3 regions of the Pseudazoarcus sp. NS34 genome follow, and region 3 is predicted to be linked to each of the others. Evidence: predicted binding sites of a transcription regulator. Region 3 holds the regulator's gene; each other region holds the start of a gene.

Evidence for each region. Region 3 encodes FliA, which starts transcription of late flagellar genes. Its sites were predicted from a motif close to CTAAAGTTNNNNNNNNNNNNGCCGNTA; they were not measured.
Region 1: the regulator FliA is predicted to act here: its motif matches at 1,936-1,962, upstream of motA (flagellar motor stator protein MotA).
Region 2: the regulator FliA is predicted to act here: its motif matches at 1,857-1,883, upstream of flgM (flagellar biosynthesis anti-sigma factor FlgM).

Annotation. Positions count from the first base shown of each region.
Region 1 is NZ_BAAKIZ010000003.1:261,284-265,623, reverse strand. Features, by position in the region: gene AC6H0N_RS11390 (sensor domain-containing diguanylate cyclase) at 1-864, shown strand, start outside; gene flhD (flagellar transcriptional regulator FlhD) at 985-1,302, shown strand; gene flhC (flagellar transcriptional regulator FlhC) at 1,313-1,885, shown strand; gene motA (flagellar motor stator protein MotA) at 2,035-2,889, shown strand; gene motB (flagellar motor protein MotB) at 2,937-3,914, shown strand; gene AC6H0N_RS11365 (CheR family methyltransferase) at 3,945-4,340, shown strand, end outside.
Region 2 is NZ_BAAKIZ010000001.1:276,546-280,885, forward strand. Features, by position in the region: gene flgC (flagellar basal body rod protein FlgC) at 1-375, opposite strand, end outside; gene flgB (flagellar basal body rod protein FlgB) at 393-797, opposite strand; gene flgA (flagellar basal body P-ring formation chaperone FlgA) at 1,090-1,776, shown strand; gene flgM (flagellar biosynthesis anti-sigma factor FlgM) at 1,929-2,237, shown strand; gene AC6H0N_RS01390 (flagella synthesis protein FlgN) at 2,234-2,707, shown strand; gene AC6H0N_RS01395 (DNA topoisomerase IV subunit B) at 2,804-4,340, shown strand, end outside.
Region 3 is NZ_BAAKIZ010000002.1:665,735-670,074, reverse strand. Features, by position in the region: gene flhA (flagellar biosynthesis protein FlhA) at 1-696, shown strand, start outside; gene flhF (flagellar biosynthesis GTPase FlhF) at 820-2,280, shown strand; gene AC6H0N_RS09685 (MinD/ParA family ATP-binding protein) at 2,294-3,097, shown strand; gene AC6H0N_RS09680 (RNA polymerase sigma factor FliA) at 3,222-3,986, shown strand; gene AC6H0N_RS09675 (flagellar motor protein) at 3,998-4,340, shown strand, end outside.

The DNA.
Region 1 (4,340 bases), on a different contig from region 3:
AGCGGCGACGTAAGTGACGCACTGGAATTCGCACTCGAGTTGCAGCCGCACATGATGGTGCTGGGGTGCGCCGACGCAAGCGCCGAGGTCAACGACCTTGTCGCGGCATTGCGCCGCACCAGCGCCGGGCGGGTGATGCACCTGCTGCTGAGGGTTGTCGAGCGCAGTGATGACGCACTGGTCATGTTGCTGGAGGCCGGGGGCGACGATGCCGTGCCGATGGATGCCGTGCCCCGGTTGCTGCAGGCACGCCTGCGCGCAGGGCTTCGTGAGGTGCGTCTGCAGCGTGAGTTGGAGCACGATCGGCAGGAGTTGCATGGTTTTGCCGCGCAACTGGCCATCACCAACCGGCGTTTGCAGGATATGGCGCTGACCGATCCGCTGACCGGATTTCGCAACCGTCGCTACGCGATGGACCGACTTGAGCAGGAGTGGGCGGTGGCCGAGCGCAGCGGTCGGCCGCTGTCATGTCTGGCGATCGACGTCGATTATCTTAAGGAAATCAACGACCGCTTTGGCCATGACGCCGGAGACGCTGCGTTGAGTCACGTGGCGAACACGCTGCGCAAGGCGTTGCGCGTACATGACGTGATCTGTCGCATCGGCGGGGATGAGTTTCTGGTCATCTGTCCGGGGGCTGACCTCGATGCGGTGCTGGCCGGCGCGGAGCGCGCGCGGCGTGCGGTACGCGAGGCGCCACTCGATTTTGCCGGGGTCGTGGCGCCTTTGAGCGTGAGTATCGGTGCCGCCGAGCTGCGTCCGGAGGTGGAGAACGCAGCCGCCTTGATCAAGCTCGCAGACCAGGGGGCCTACGTATCGAAGCAGGGCGGGCGCAATGCCATCCATGCGGTTCAGCGAGTCTGATCGGCGGCGCTCAACCCTGCAGTGCCTGTGGTTTTTTTGCCATCAGAAGATGTGTCTGGTTGTGTTCGGTGAGAAATCACTTTAAGTTCGAGGCGTACGCATTTCAAAGCGCCGACATAGTTGAAGCGAAGCGATTACCAAGACGATATCCGGGAACTCAATCTTGCGTATCTGATGCTTGCGCAAAAGATGCTGCGTGAGGATCGGGAAACCGCAATGTTCCGGCTTGGCATCGGTGATGCAGTAGCCGATCTGCTCATCACGATGTCGGCGGCACGCCTGGTGCGCATGGCCAGCAGCCAGATGGTGTTGCCGGCATTCCGCTTTGATGATGCATTGCTTGCGGGGCTGCTCGCAGGGGAAGGACGGGATGCCGCCAGTTCGAGCATCCATGCTGCCATCGTGGCGGCCAGCAAACCGACGGATGAATCGTCGTGAGGAATTGGAAATGAAGAACAAGAGCGTGATCGCGGATGCCGAAGACGTCCGTCGTGCCGTCGAGATGGTGAGCCTGGGAGCCCGCATGCAGATGCTCGAGGCCGAAACCGGTCTCAGCCGCGAGCGGCTGCTCAAGATCTACAAGGAAGTGCGCGGCATGTCGCCGCCCAAGGGCATGCTGCCGTTCTCCACTGACTGGTTCATGGCGTGGCAGCCGAATGTGCACGGTTCGCTGTTCATGGCTTTTCACGCTTATTTCCGCCAGCGTTCCAGCCTGAGTTCGCTCGATGCCGTGATCAAGGCCTATCACCTGTATCTCGATCATATTGATGCGGCTGCTCTGGAGCCGGTGTTGAGCATCACGCGGGCCTGGACGCTGGTGCGTTTCTTCGACGCCGACATGATGCAGCTCGCGCCATGCACCAGCTGCGGCGGCAAGTACGTCGCGCATGCTTACGATCCGGTGCACGATTACACCTGCGGTCTGTGCAACATGCCGTCGCGTGCCGGCAAGGGCAAAAAGCAGGGCAAGGTCAGTATCAATGCCCGCGCAGTGCGCGGCCGGGCCGCCGTAGTGGAGTGACCGGTCCATCGGTCCGTTAAAAAAGGCCGCCTGCGGGCGGCTTTTTTTCGGTCAAGTTTCCCTGGGTCGAACCGTTACTTTAAGATACCGTTCCCGGCTAGGCGTGCGCTCCGGGGTTTGTTTGTGCATGTAGCGGTCGAGGTGTCTGGGTGCTTCTACTCGTCGGATATGTAATCGTTCTGCTAGCCTCGATCGGCACCTACGCCGTGCACGGCAGCCTGATGGCGCTGTGGGTGCCGCTGGAGTACATCGCGATCTTCGGCCTCATGGTCGGCGGATTCATTGCCGGGAACTCCCCGCGCATCATGAAGGCGACATTGGGTGCATTGCCCAGCGTGCTCAAGGGGCAGCGCTACAACAAGGCGCTGTACATGAACCTGCTGGCGCTGATGTACGAAGTGCTGGCAAAGGTGCGCAAGGAAGGCCTCATGGCAATTGAGGCCGACATCGAGAACCCCGAAGCCAGCACGCTCTTCTCCAAGTATCCCGACGTCGTGGCCGACCACCACGCTGTCGAGTTCCTGACCGATTACCTGCGCATGATGGTTGGCGGCAACCTCAACGCCTTCGAGATCGAGGCCTTGATGGATGTCGAGATCGAGACCCACCACCACGAGGCACAAGGGCCGTCGGATGTCATGGCCAAGGTCGGTGATGCCCTGCCGGCGTTCGGTATCGTCGTGGCGGTGATGGGGGTGGTCAACGTCATGGGCTCGGTGGGTGAGCCGCCGGCAGTGCTGGGCAAGATGCTCGGTGGCGCGCTGGTGGGTACCTTCCTCGGCATTTTGCTGTCCTACGGATTCGTGCAGCCGATTTCGAGTCAGCTTGCGCAACGCGTCGAAGCCGAGGGCAAGATCTATCAATGCATCAAGGTCGTGCTGCTGGCCAGCATGAATGGCTATGCGCCGCAGGTGGCCGTGGAGTTTGGCCGCAAGGTGCTGTTTGCCTCCGACCGCCCGACCTTCCTCGAGCTTGAGGAAGACATCAAGAGCCGCAAGAAGTGAGCATGAGCGACGAGCGCCGGATTTCCAGTGCGACGTCGGCCTGAGCGATGAGCGACGATACCCAGCAGCCAATCGTTGTCCGCCGTGTGAACAAGGGCGGGCATGGGGGCCACCACGGCGGGGCGTGGAAGATCGCCTATGCCGACTTCGTGACCGCGATGATGGCCTTCTTCCTGCTGCTGTGGCTGCTCGGTTCGACGGCCGACGGCGACCTCAAGGGGATCGCCGACTTCTTTCAGAGCCCCTTGAAGGTAAGCCAGAGTGGTGGCAGCGGCGCGGGCGACAGCTCCAGCATCATTCCCGGTGGCGGCGAGGATCTTTCGCGGTCGGTCGGTCAGGTCAAGCGCGGAGACGTCGAGCCGCAACGTCGCATGATCAACCTGGAGGCAGCGCGTGCGCGCGAAGCCGTGCCGGTGGATGTCGAGGGACAGGATTCGCGCGAGCGCGCCCGTCTGGTGAGCATGAAGGGGCGCATCGAGGCTTTGATTGAGGCCAACCCCAATCTGCGTGCCTTCCGCGACCAGATCCTGATCGACATCACGCCTGAGGGACTGCGGGTACAGATCGTCGACGAGCAGAACCGGCCGATGTTCGACCTGTCGAGCGCCGAGCTGCGTCCCCATACGCGCGAGTTGCTGCGGGCCGTCGGCAGGGCGCTCAACGATCTGCCCAACCGCCTGAGCCTTTCCGGGCACACCGACGCCAAGCCGTTTGCGGGGGGCGATCGCGGCTTTTCCAACTGGGAATTGTCGGCCAACCGGGCCAACGCCTCGCGCCGCGAGTTGATCGCCGGCGGGCTGGATCCGGCCAAGGTCCTGCGCGTGGTCGGGCTCGCCGAAACGATCCCGTTCAACGTCGAGGACCCTCTCGACCCATCCAATCGACGTATCACCATCATCGTCATGAACAAGCGCACCGAGGATGCCGTGCTCGGTATTACGCCCGAGGCCACGGCCGAGCCCGCTGCGGCAGTGCAGGAACCCGACCCGGAGAGTCTGCTCGACTCGATTGAACGGGCCCAGTAGCCCCCGCCAGAACATCAAGGAAGCAAGCGCATGAGCATTCAGGATCGCAGGACCGGAGCGCCACAGGCCGGTACGCGGCCGCCATCGCCCGCGACAGGTTCGGCGCATGCCGCGGGGGGGCGCGAGTTCGCGTTCTCTTCGGAGGATTTCGAGCGCATTCGAAAACTGATCCACGATCACGTCGGCATCGCGTTGTCGCCGGCCAAGCAGGACATGGTCTACAGCCGGCTGACACGGCGCTTGCGCCAATGCGGCGAGACCACCTTTGCGGGCTATCTGGCGCGGTTGGAGCGGGATCGTCCGGAGTGGGAAGCCTTCGTGAACTCGCTCACGACCAACCTCACCTCGTTCTTTCGCGAGGCGCATCACTTCGACATCCTCATCGAACAGCTACGAACCATCGGTTCGGGTCGGCGCAGCACGATC
Region 2 (4,340 bases), on a different contig from region 3:
TAGGGTCTTGGCCGTGTTCATGACCTCGACGTTGTTCTGGTAGGAACGCGACGCGGAGATCATGTTGACCATCTCCTCGACCACATTCACGTTAGGCATTTCGACGTAGCCCTCACCGTTGGCGGCAGGGCTGGCCGGGTCATACACGAGGCGCATCGGCGCGGCGCTTTCAACCACTCCGGTGACCTTCACGCCCTGCGCCTCTGGCCCGGCAACCGGCACGGCCTGGAAAACCACCTGCTTGGCGCGATAGGGCTGGCCGTCTTCGCCGACCACACTGTCGGCGTTGGCGAGGTTGGAGGCCGTCGTGTTCAGGCGCAGTGACTGGGCGCTGAGCGCCGAGCCGGCGATATTGAAGACGTTGAACATGCTCATGATTCAGTCCCCCTCGCTCACTGGCCCGTGATGGCGGTACGCATGCCGCTCAGCAGGCCGTTGATGAAGGTCACGCTGGCCTCGTAGTGCAGCGAATTCTCGGCGTAGGCGGCGCGCTCGACGTCCATGTTCACGGTGTTGCCATCGACCGCCGACTGCAGCTCCTGACGAAAGCCGATGTGGCCCTCGAAAGGCGTTGCGCCAGCAACTGGCAGATGTCCGGCAGTAGTCGTCTTCATGTTCAGCGCCGCTCCCTGCTTACCCATCGCGCCGGCCAGTGCGCTGCGAAAATCAATGTCCTTGGCCTTGTAGTTCGGCGTGTCGGCGTTGGCGATGTTCGACGCCAGCAATTCCTGGCGGCGGGCTTGCACATTGAGCGCGGTCTGATGGAACCGCAGTGCGTCATCGAGCATGGCTTTCATGCGTCACCTCTCGTATCTCTGTGTCCCGTCGAATATTTCCGGCAGGGACAACTGCCCTATTGCAGCTTTCGTGCCAGCATCGTATGTCCGTACCGGGCCTGCTCTTCGTCCGATAAGAGGCTGCTTTTCCGGCCAATTTCGCCGCTTTCGCCGGCCGTCTTGCCGCCGCGCCGGCAGTCTTTGCCGGTTGTCGCCGCCCATCCTTGCCAGCGTGGCCGGCCCGGCCGTTGCGGCACGTCGCTTGCAACACCCATGCCTTGCCGATGCGCCGACCACGTGATGCAATGCCGCCATGAATCGATTCGCCTGCTTCCTGTTCGTCACCACCTGCGCAGCGGTTTCCGGCGCGCTCGCCCAGCAGCCCACGGCCCCGGTGGAGGCCGCCGTACGCACCCTGCTCGAACACGAAACCGACGGCCTGCCAGGGGAGATCGAACTTGAGGTCGGCGTGCTATCCCCCGCCAACCAGTTGCCACCGTGCGACGCCCCGGAGGCGTTTTTGCCGTCCGGAGCACTCGCGTGGGGCCAACTCAGTGTCGGTGTGCGCTGCACCGCGCCGGCGAACTGGACCGTCTATCTGCCAGCGCGCGTCAAGGTCATTGCCGATTACGTGGTCGCGCGCAACGGCCTGCGGCCGGGCCAGACCATCGGGCCGCAAGACTTGCGCCTGGAACGCGGAGATCTGGCCGCCCAATCGGGCAAGGTGCTGAGCGATCCGTCGCGCGCCATCGGCGTCCGCACCAGCCGAGGCATTGCCGCCGGCACCCCCTTGCGCGAGGAACACCTGCGCCTGCCGCCGGCGGTGGAATCGGGCCAGACGGTGAGGATCGTCGGCATTGGCAGCGGCTTTGAGATCGGCGGAGAGGGCCGCGCCTTGGGGCGCGCCGCCGATGGTGAAAGCGTGCGCGTGCGGCTGGCCAATGGCAGCATCGTCAACGGCATCGCGCGCGCCGGTGGCGTGGTGGAACTGCGTTTCTGAAGCCGGTGTGCGATCATTGAGGCGTTCGAGACGCGGAACCGGGCGCCCAGCGCCTGTGCAAAAACAATTAATTTAATTCGCTAAAGTTTTCTGCAGGGCTGCCGTCTACTACATCAGGAACCCATTCGGGCCGCCCTCACCGGAGTACACACGTGAAGATCGAAGGAACCAACAAAGGCGTCAGCTCCCCGCTCGCGGGCGAGAATCGCGCCAAGCCGGCCAGCCCCGCGCCGCAAGGCAGCAACGCTGGTCAATCGGGCACCGTCGAGCTGTCGCCGCTGTCGTCCAGCCTGGCCAAGGCCGAAGCCGTAGCCGCAGCAACCCCGGCGGTCGATCAGGCGCGCGTGGATGAAATCCGCCAGGCCATCAGCGACGGTCGCTTCAAGATGGACGCCAACCGCATCGCCGACGGCCTGCTCGACAGCGTTCGCGAAATGCTGGGCTACACCGGCAAGGCATGATCCCGGCCGCCGCCCGCGCACGATTCGTTCAGGCCATCGACGCCGAACTCGCGTCGCTGGAGCGTTTTCGCGAGCTGCTGCAGCGCGAACAAGCCCTGCTGATCGCTGGCGACACGGACGGACTGATCTCGCTCACGCCGAATAAATCCGCACTCCATCAGCAACTGCAGCGCCAGCACGACGCGCTCGGCATGCTGCTCGGCCAGCACGGCGTCACCCCGTCGGCCGAATCCATCCGCCAGATCTGCGAAGGCCTGCCCGATGTGCTCACGCGCTGGGACAGCATTCTCGACATCGGCGCCGATGTGCGCGCCCTGAACGAGATCAACGGCAAGCTCATCCACGAGCGCATGCAGAACAATCAGGCGGCACTGTCCGTCCTGCTCTCGGCCGCTGACCAGCCTTCGCTGTACGATTCCGGCGGCAGCGCACGCCCGAGCGGCCGCGGCCGCCACCTCGGCAGCGCCTGACCCCTACACCGCCCGTTTCATGCCTTGCGGTAGGCAGCTGCCAGCCGCAGCGGTTATGCTTGTGCGCCGCCATCCCACGGACCTCAGCAAGCATCCATGACAGGCAAGACCTACGACGAATCCTCCTTCCGCGTCCTCAAGGGCCTGGAACCGGTCCGCGAACGCCCGGGCATGTACACCCGCACCGACTCGCCCGCCCACATCATTCAGGAAGTGATCGACAACGCCGCTGACGAGGCGCTCGGCGGTTTCGCCAAGAAGATCCACGTCACGCTGCATCTGGACGGCTCGGTCACGGTGGCCGACGACGGCCGCGGCATCCCGGTCGGCCTGCACCCCGAAGAGGGCGTCCCGGTGGTGGTGCTGGCCTACACGCGACTGCACGCCGGCGGCAAGTTCGACAAGCGCGAGGGCAACAGCGCCTACGCCTTCTCGGGCGGCCTGCACGGCGTCGGCGTGGCGGTGACCAACGCGCTGTCCACGCGGGTCGAGCTCGAGGTCAAGCGCGAAGGCAAGATCTACCGCATTGATTTCACCGGCGGCGGCGAGCACATCGGCGAAATCCGCGTCGAAGGCGAATGCGGCCGCCAGAGCGGCACACGGGTGCGCGTATGGCCCGACCCGAAGTACTTCGAGGCCCCGCGCGTCCCGCTGAACGAACTCGAACGCCTGTTGCGCAGCAAGGCCGTGCTGCTGCCCGGCGTGTCGGTTCGGCTAGACACCGAACAGACCAACGGCCCGGCCCTGAGCAAGACCTGGAGCTACCCCGAAGGTCTGGCTGGCTACATGCGCGAAGTCGCCGGCGAGCAGGAACCGGTAGCACCGATCTACACCGCCGAGTCCTACGCCGGCCGCGACGACGCCAGCTACGCGGCTGGCGAGGGCGCAGCCTGGGCGATCGCCTGGTTTGAGTACGCCGTGCCGAGCGAATCCTACGTGAACCTGATTCCCACGGTGGCCGGCGGCACACATGAATCCGGCCTCCGCGCCGGTGTGTTCGAGGCCGTCAAGACCTTCATCGAGCACCACGCGCTGCTGCCCCGCGGCGTCAAACTGCAGCAGGAAGACGTGTGCTCGCGCATGAGCTTCGTACTCTCCGCCCGCCTGCTTGATCCGCAGTTCCAGGGGCAGGTGAAGGAAAAGCTCAACTCGCGCGAAGCCGTGAAGCTGGTGTCCAGCCAGATCCGCGACCCCTTCGAGATCTGGCTCAACAACCACGTTGAGGCCGGCCGCGCGATCGCCGAACTGTCGATCAAGCAGGCGCTGGCGCGCCAGAAAAACGCGCAAAAGGTCGAGAAGAAAAAGACCTCTGGCGTGGCCGTGCTGCCCGGCAAGCTGTCCGACTGCGAATCCGAGGACATCACCCGGAACGAGCTTTTCCTCGTGGAGGGCGACTCGGCCGGCGGATCGGCCAAGATGGCGCGCAACAAGGAAACACAGGCCATCCTGCCGCTTCGCGGCAAGGTACAGAACTCGTGGGAGATCGACCCCGATCGCCTGCTCGCCAACAACGAGATCCACGACATCGCGGTCGCGCTGGGCGTCGACGCCCATCTCGCCGACAGCTCGCCGGATTTGTCCGGCCTGCGCTACGGCAAGATCGTCATCATGTCGGACGCTGACGTCGACGGCG
Region 3 (4,340 bases):
GACCCCGCGCAGCGCGAACAGGCGCATGCGCTGGGCTACACCGTGGTGGACGCCGGCACCGTGGTGGCCACCCACCTCAACCATCTGATTCTCAATCATGCCGCCGAACTGCTCGGCCGGCAGGAGACGCAGCAACTCATCGACCACATCGCCAAGGATGCACCCAAGCTGGTCGAAGACCTGGTGCCTGGGCAGCTGGCGCTGTCGGTGGTGCAGCGCGTGCTGCAGGCCTTGCTGGAAGAGGGCGTCAATATCCGCGACATGCGCAGCATCATCGAGGTGCTGGCCGAGAACGCGCCGCGCACGCAAGAGCCGGTCGAACTGGTGGCCCGCATTCGCGAAACCCTGGGCCGCGCCATCGTGCAGAGCCTGTTCCCGGGCAACGACGAGGTGCAGGTCATCGCGCTCGAACCGACGCTCGAACGCATCCTGTCGCAGGCCATGGGCGCTGCCGGCGGCGATGGGGGTGCAATCGAGCCGGGCCTGGCCGACAACATGCTGCGTCAGACCGCCGAAGCCGCTCAACGCATGGAAGACGCCGGCCTGCCGCCGGTGCTGCTGGTGCCGCCGCAACTGCGTTTGCTGCTGTCGCGCTTCCTGCGCCGCGCCGTGCCGTCGCTCAAGGTCGTGGCCAATACCGAAGTGCCTGAATCGCGCACCGTGCGCGTCACCGCCATGGTCGGCGGGGCGGCCTGAGTCGCGAATTGAAGAACGGAATAAGCGGGAACATCCCCGTTTATTCCGCCCTCGCCACGACGGGAGGCGCGGGAATAATGGGCTCATGCTGCGCTACAGGCGCGGAAAGTCTGGAGAACCGGTATGAACGTCAAGCGCTACTTTGCCGCCACCGCCCGTGAGGCCCTGCGTGCCCTCAAGGCCGAACTCGGCGCCGACGCCATCGTGCTGTCGAACCGCGCCGTTGAAGGCGGCGTCGAGATCCTGGCCCTGCCGGCTGATGCCGTCGGTGCCGTATCGACCCCGCCGCGCCGCGCGCCTGCGCCCGTTACGCCGGTATCCGAGCACGAAGACGAGGATTGCCGGGTGAGCCTCGGCAGTACCCGGCCGCAGCAGGCTGAAAAGCCCGCGCAGCACATCCGCGCCTTCGAGCCGCCGCGCATGGAAACGCCCGACTACATCATCCGCAAGCGCGGCTACGAAGACGTCGCGCCAGCGCCGCGTCCTGCGCCGGCCCGTCCGGCCCCGGTGGCCGAGCGCCCCGCGGCGCCGATCGAGCGCGTCGAGCCGGAGATCAGGCAAGAGCTGGCACCGGTTGCCGAAACCGTCTCGCGTCATCTGGGCGAAAAGGCCGCGGCGCCTGCCGCCGACCCGCGCATCACCGAATTGCAGGACGCCAACGCGCGCCTGATGTCTGAGCTGGGCGGCATTCGCGGCATGATCGAACGCCAGCTCGCGGCCTTTGCCTGGGGCGATACGCGCCGCAATGCGCCGGGCGCCGCCGAGGTGCTGGGCGAATTGCTCGACGCCGGCTTCCCCACGCGCCTTGCACGCAAGCTCGTTGAATCTGTCGATGAGGCGCACAGCGCCGACGAAGCCCGCAACGTCGTGCGCAACACGCTCGGCCGCGACCTGCGCGCCATGTCGTCGGACGCCGACCTGATCGACCGTGGCGGTGTGTACGCGCTGGTCGGCCCGACCGGCGTCGGCAAGACCACCACCACCGCCAAGATCGCCGCGCGCTGTGTGATGCGCCACGGCGCCGACAAGATCGCGCTGATCACCACCGATGGGTACCGCATCGGCGCGCAGGAACAACTGCGCATCTACGGCCGCATCCTCGGCGTGCCGGTGTTTCCGGTGCGCGACGCCTCCGACTTGCGCCAGACCATTGCCGAACTGCGCGGCAAACACATGATCCTGATCGACACCGTCGGCATGAGCCAGCGCGACGAGATGGTCATGAAGCAGGCCGCCATGCTGTCCGGCGCCGGTAACGTGCATCGCCTGTTGCTGCTCAACGCCACGGCCAGCGGCGAGACCCTGGACGACGTCATCGACGCCTGGAAGGGCCCCGATCTGGCCGGCTGCGTGCTGACCAAGGTGGACGAGGCCGTGTCGCTGGCGCCTGCCGTCGGCGCCGCGATCTCGAACGGACTGGAAGTGTTCTACGTCACCAACGGCCAGCGTGTGCCCGAAGACCTGCACCTGCCGAACCGCGCCTATCTGCTGCACCGCAGCCTCAACGCCCGCGTGCGTGACCCGGCCTGGAAGCTCGACGCTGACGAAGCCGCCCTGAAGTTTGCCGCTGGTGCCGGTGCTTGAGCGGAGACCCGACATGATCGACAGCCACGAAGATCAGGCAGCCGGTCTGCGCCGGCTGTTCCGCCGCGCGCCGCCGACGGTGGTGGCGCTGTACACCACCGGCCGCGAACGCACGACGACCGCCGTACGCACGGCCTTCCGCCTTGCCGCGCGCGCCGAGCGCGTGCTGATTCTGGATGAGGCGCGCGGCGAACATTCACTGGCACCCGCGCTGGGTGTCGCCGATGGCAGCGACCTGCTCGGCGTGCTGGGCGGTCAGCTCGATGCCGCTTCGCTGGTTCAGCCCGTGCCGGGCCTGGTCGGCCGCGTGCCGGTCAGTGCCGCCGCGCTGGCGCTGCCGCTGCTCGACGAGGAGCGGCGCATGTGCTTGATCGACGCGTTGCGTGCCCTGCACCGTTACGCCGGTGTTGTGCTGGTGCATGCGGACAGCGAAGAGGCGGCAGACCCGTCGCCCTTCGTGTTCGCCGCGCCGCGCCGGCTGCTGGTAGCCGAGGCCAGTCGCAGCGGTGCAATCGAAGCCTATGCCGTCATCAAGGCGCTGGCTGCGGCCGGCGCTGGGTCCCTGCACGTGGCGGTTTCCGCCGCCCGCACGCGGAACGAGGCGCACGCCTTCTTCGCCAGCCTCGACACGCTGGTGCGCAACCACGTCGGCGTGCCGTTGGCCTGGCTCGGTGAAATCGAGCGTGACGATCTGGCCGGCGGGTTGACGGCCGACGTGGTCGAGTCTTCGCCGCGCGAACCCGAAGCGGCCTTCCTGCGTCGTCTGGCAGCGCTCGGTGGTGCGCGTCGCGCGGGCCCGCGCAGCGCGGCGTTGTGAGGATTAGACCTTCATGCTGACCACTGCCCGAAAAGTCGCTGCACCCATCGGTCAATCCCGCGCTCCCGGCGTGCATAATGTCGGCAAAGGGCGCGTTGCGCCCCGTAATACCCGGGCACTGTGGATGTACGATTCAGAAGGCAATCCTGACAAGGCGCAACTCGTCGAACTGTACGCACCGCTGGTCAAGCGCATCGCCTATCACCTGATGGCGAAGCTGCCAGCCAGTGTGCAGGTCGACGACGTCATGCAGAACGGCATGATCGGTCTGCTCGATGCCGTCTCGCGCTACGAAGACGGCCTCGGCGCGCAGTTCGAAACCTACGCCGCTCAGCGCATTCGTGGCGCCATGCTCGATGGCCTGCGCGAGGACGACTGGATGCCGCGCAGCCTGCGCCGCGACATGCGTCGCGTGGAATCCGCCGTGCAGACGCTGGAGCAACGCCTCGGCCGTCCGCCATCCGAGACCGAACTGGCCGATGAAGTCGGCGTGCCGCTGCCCGAATACCAGCAGATCCTGCAGGAAGCGCGTGGCCACCAACTGGTGTATTTCGAGGATTTTGGCGGCGGCGACGATGAAGACTTCCTCGAACGCCACATCGTTGATCAGGACGCCAATCCGCTCGGCATGCTCGAAGATGCCGATTTGCGCCGCAGTCTGGTCAAGGCCATCGAGAATCTGCCCGAACGCGAACAGATGGTGATGAGCCTGTACTACGAAGAAGAACTCAACCTGCGCGAAATCGGTGAAGTGCTGGGCGTCACCGAGTCGCGCGTGTGCCAGTTGCACAGCCAGGCCGTGGCCCGTGTGCGCGCGCACATCTTCTCTGACGGCGCGCCCCTGGCGCCGGCCAAGCGCCGCGGTCGTCCGCCGCGCGCCAAGAGCTGAGCAGGCAGGCGATGGATCGCATCAGCCTGTTCGGCCTCGTTCTCGGCATTGCCGCGATTGTTGTCGGGCAGGTGCTGGAGGGCGGCCATATTGCTTCCCTGTTCCAGCCCACGGCCTTGCTCATCGTCATCGGTGGCACGCTTGGCGCGGTGATGCTGCAGAGCCCGCTGAAGGTGTTTGTCGAGGGCGCGCGCATGACCCGCTGGGTGTTCGTGCCGCCGCCCGAACGCGGTGAAGAACTGATCGGACTGGTCACACAATGGGGCACCATCGCCCGGCGTGACGGCCTGCTGGCGCTGGAATCGCGCATCGAGCAGCAGGACGATCCGTTCCTGCGCCGTGGCCTGCAGTTCC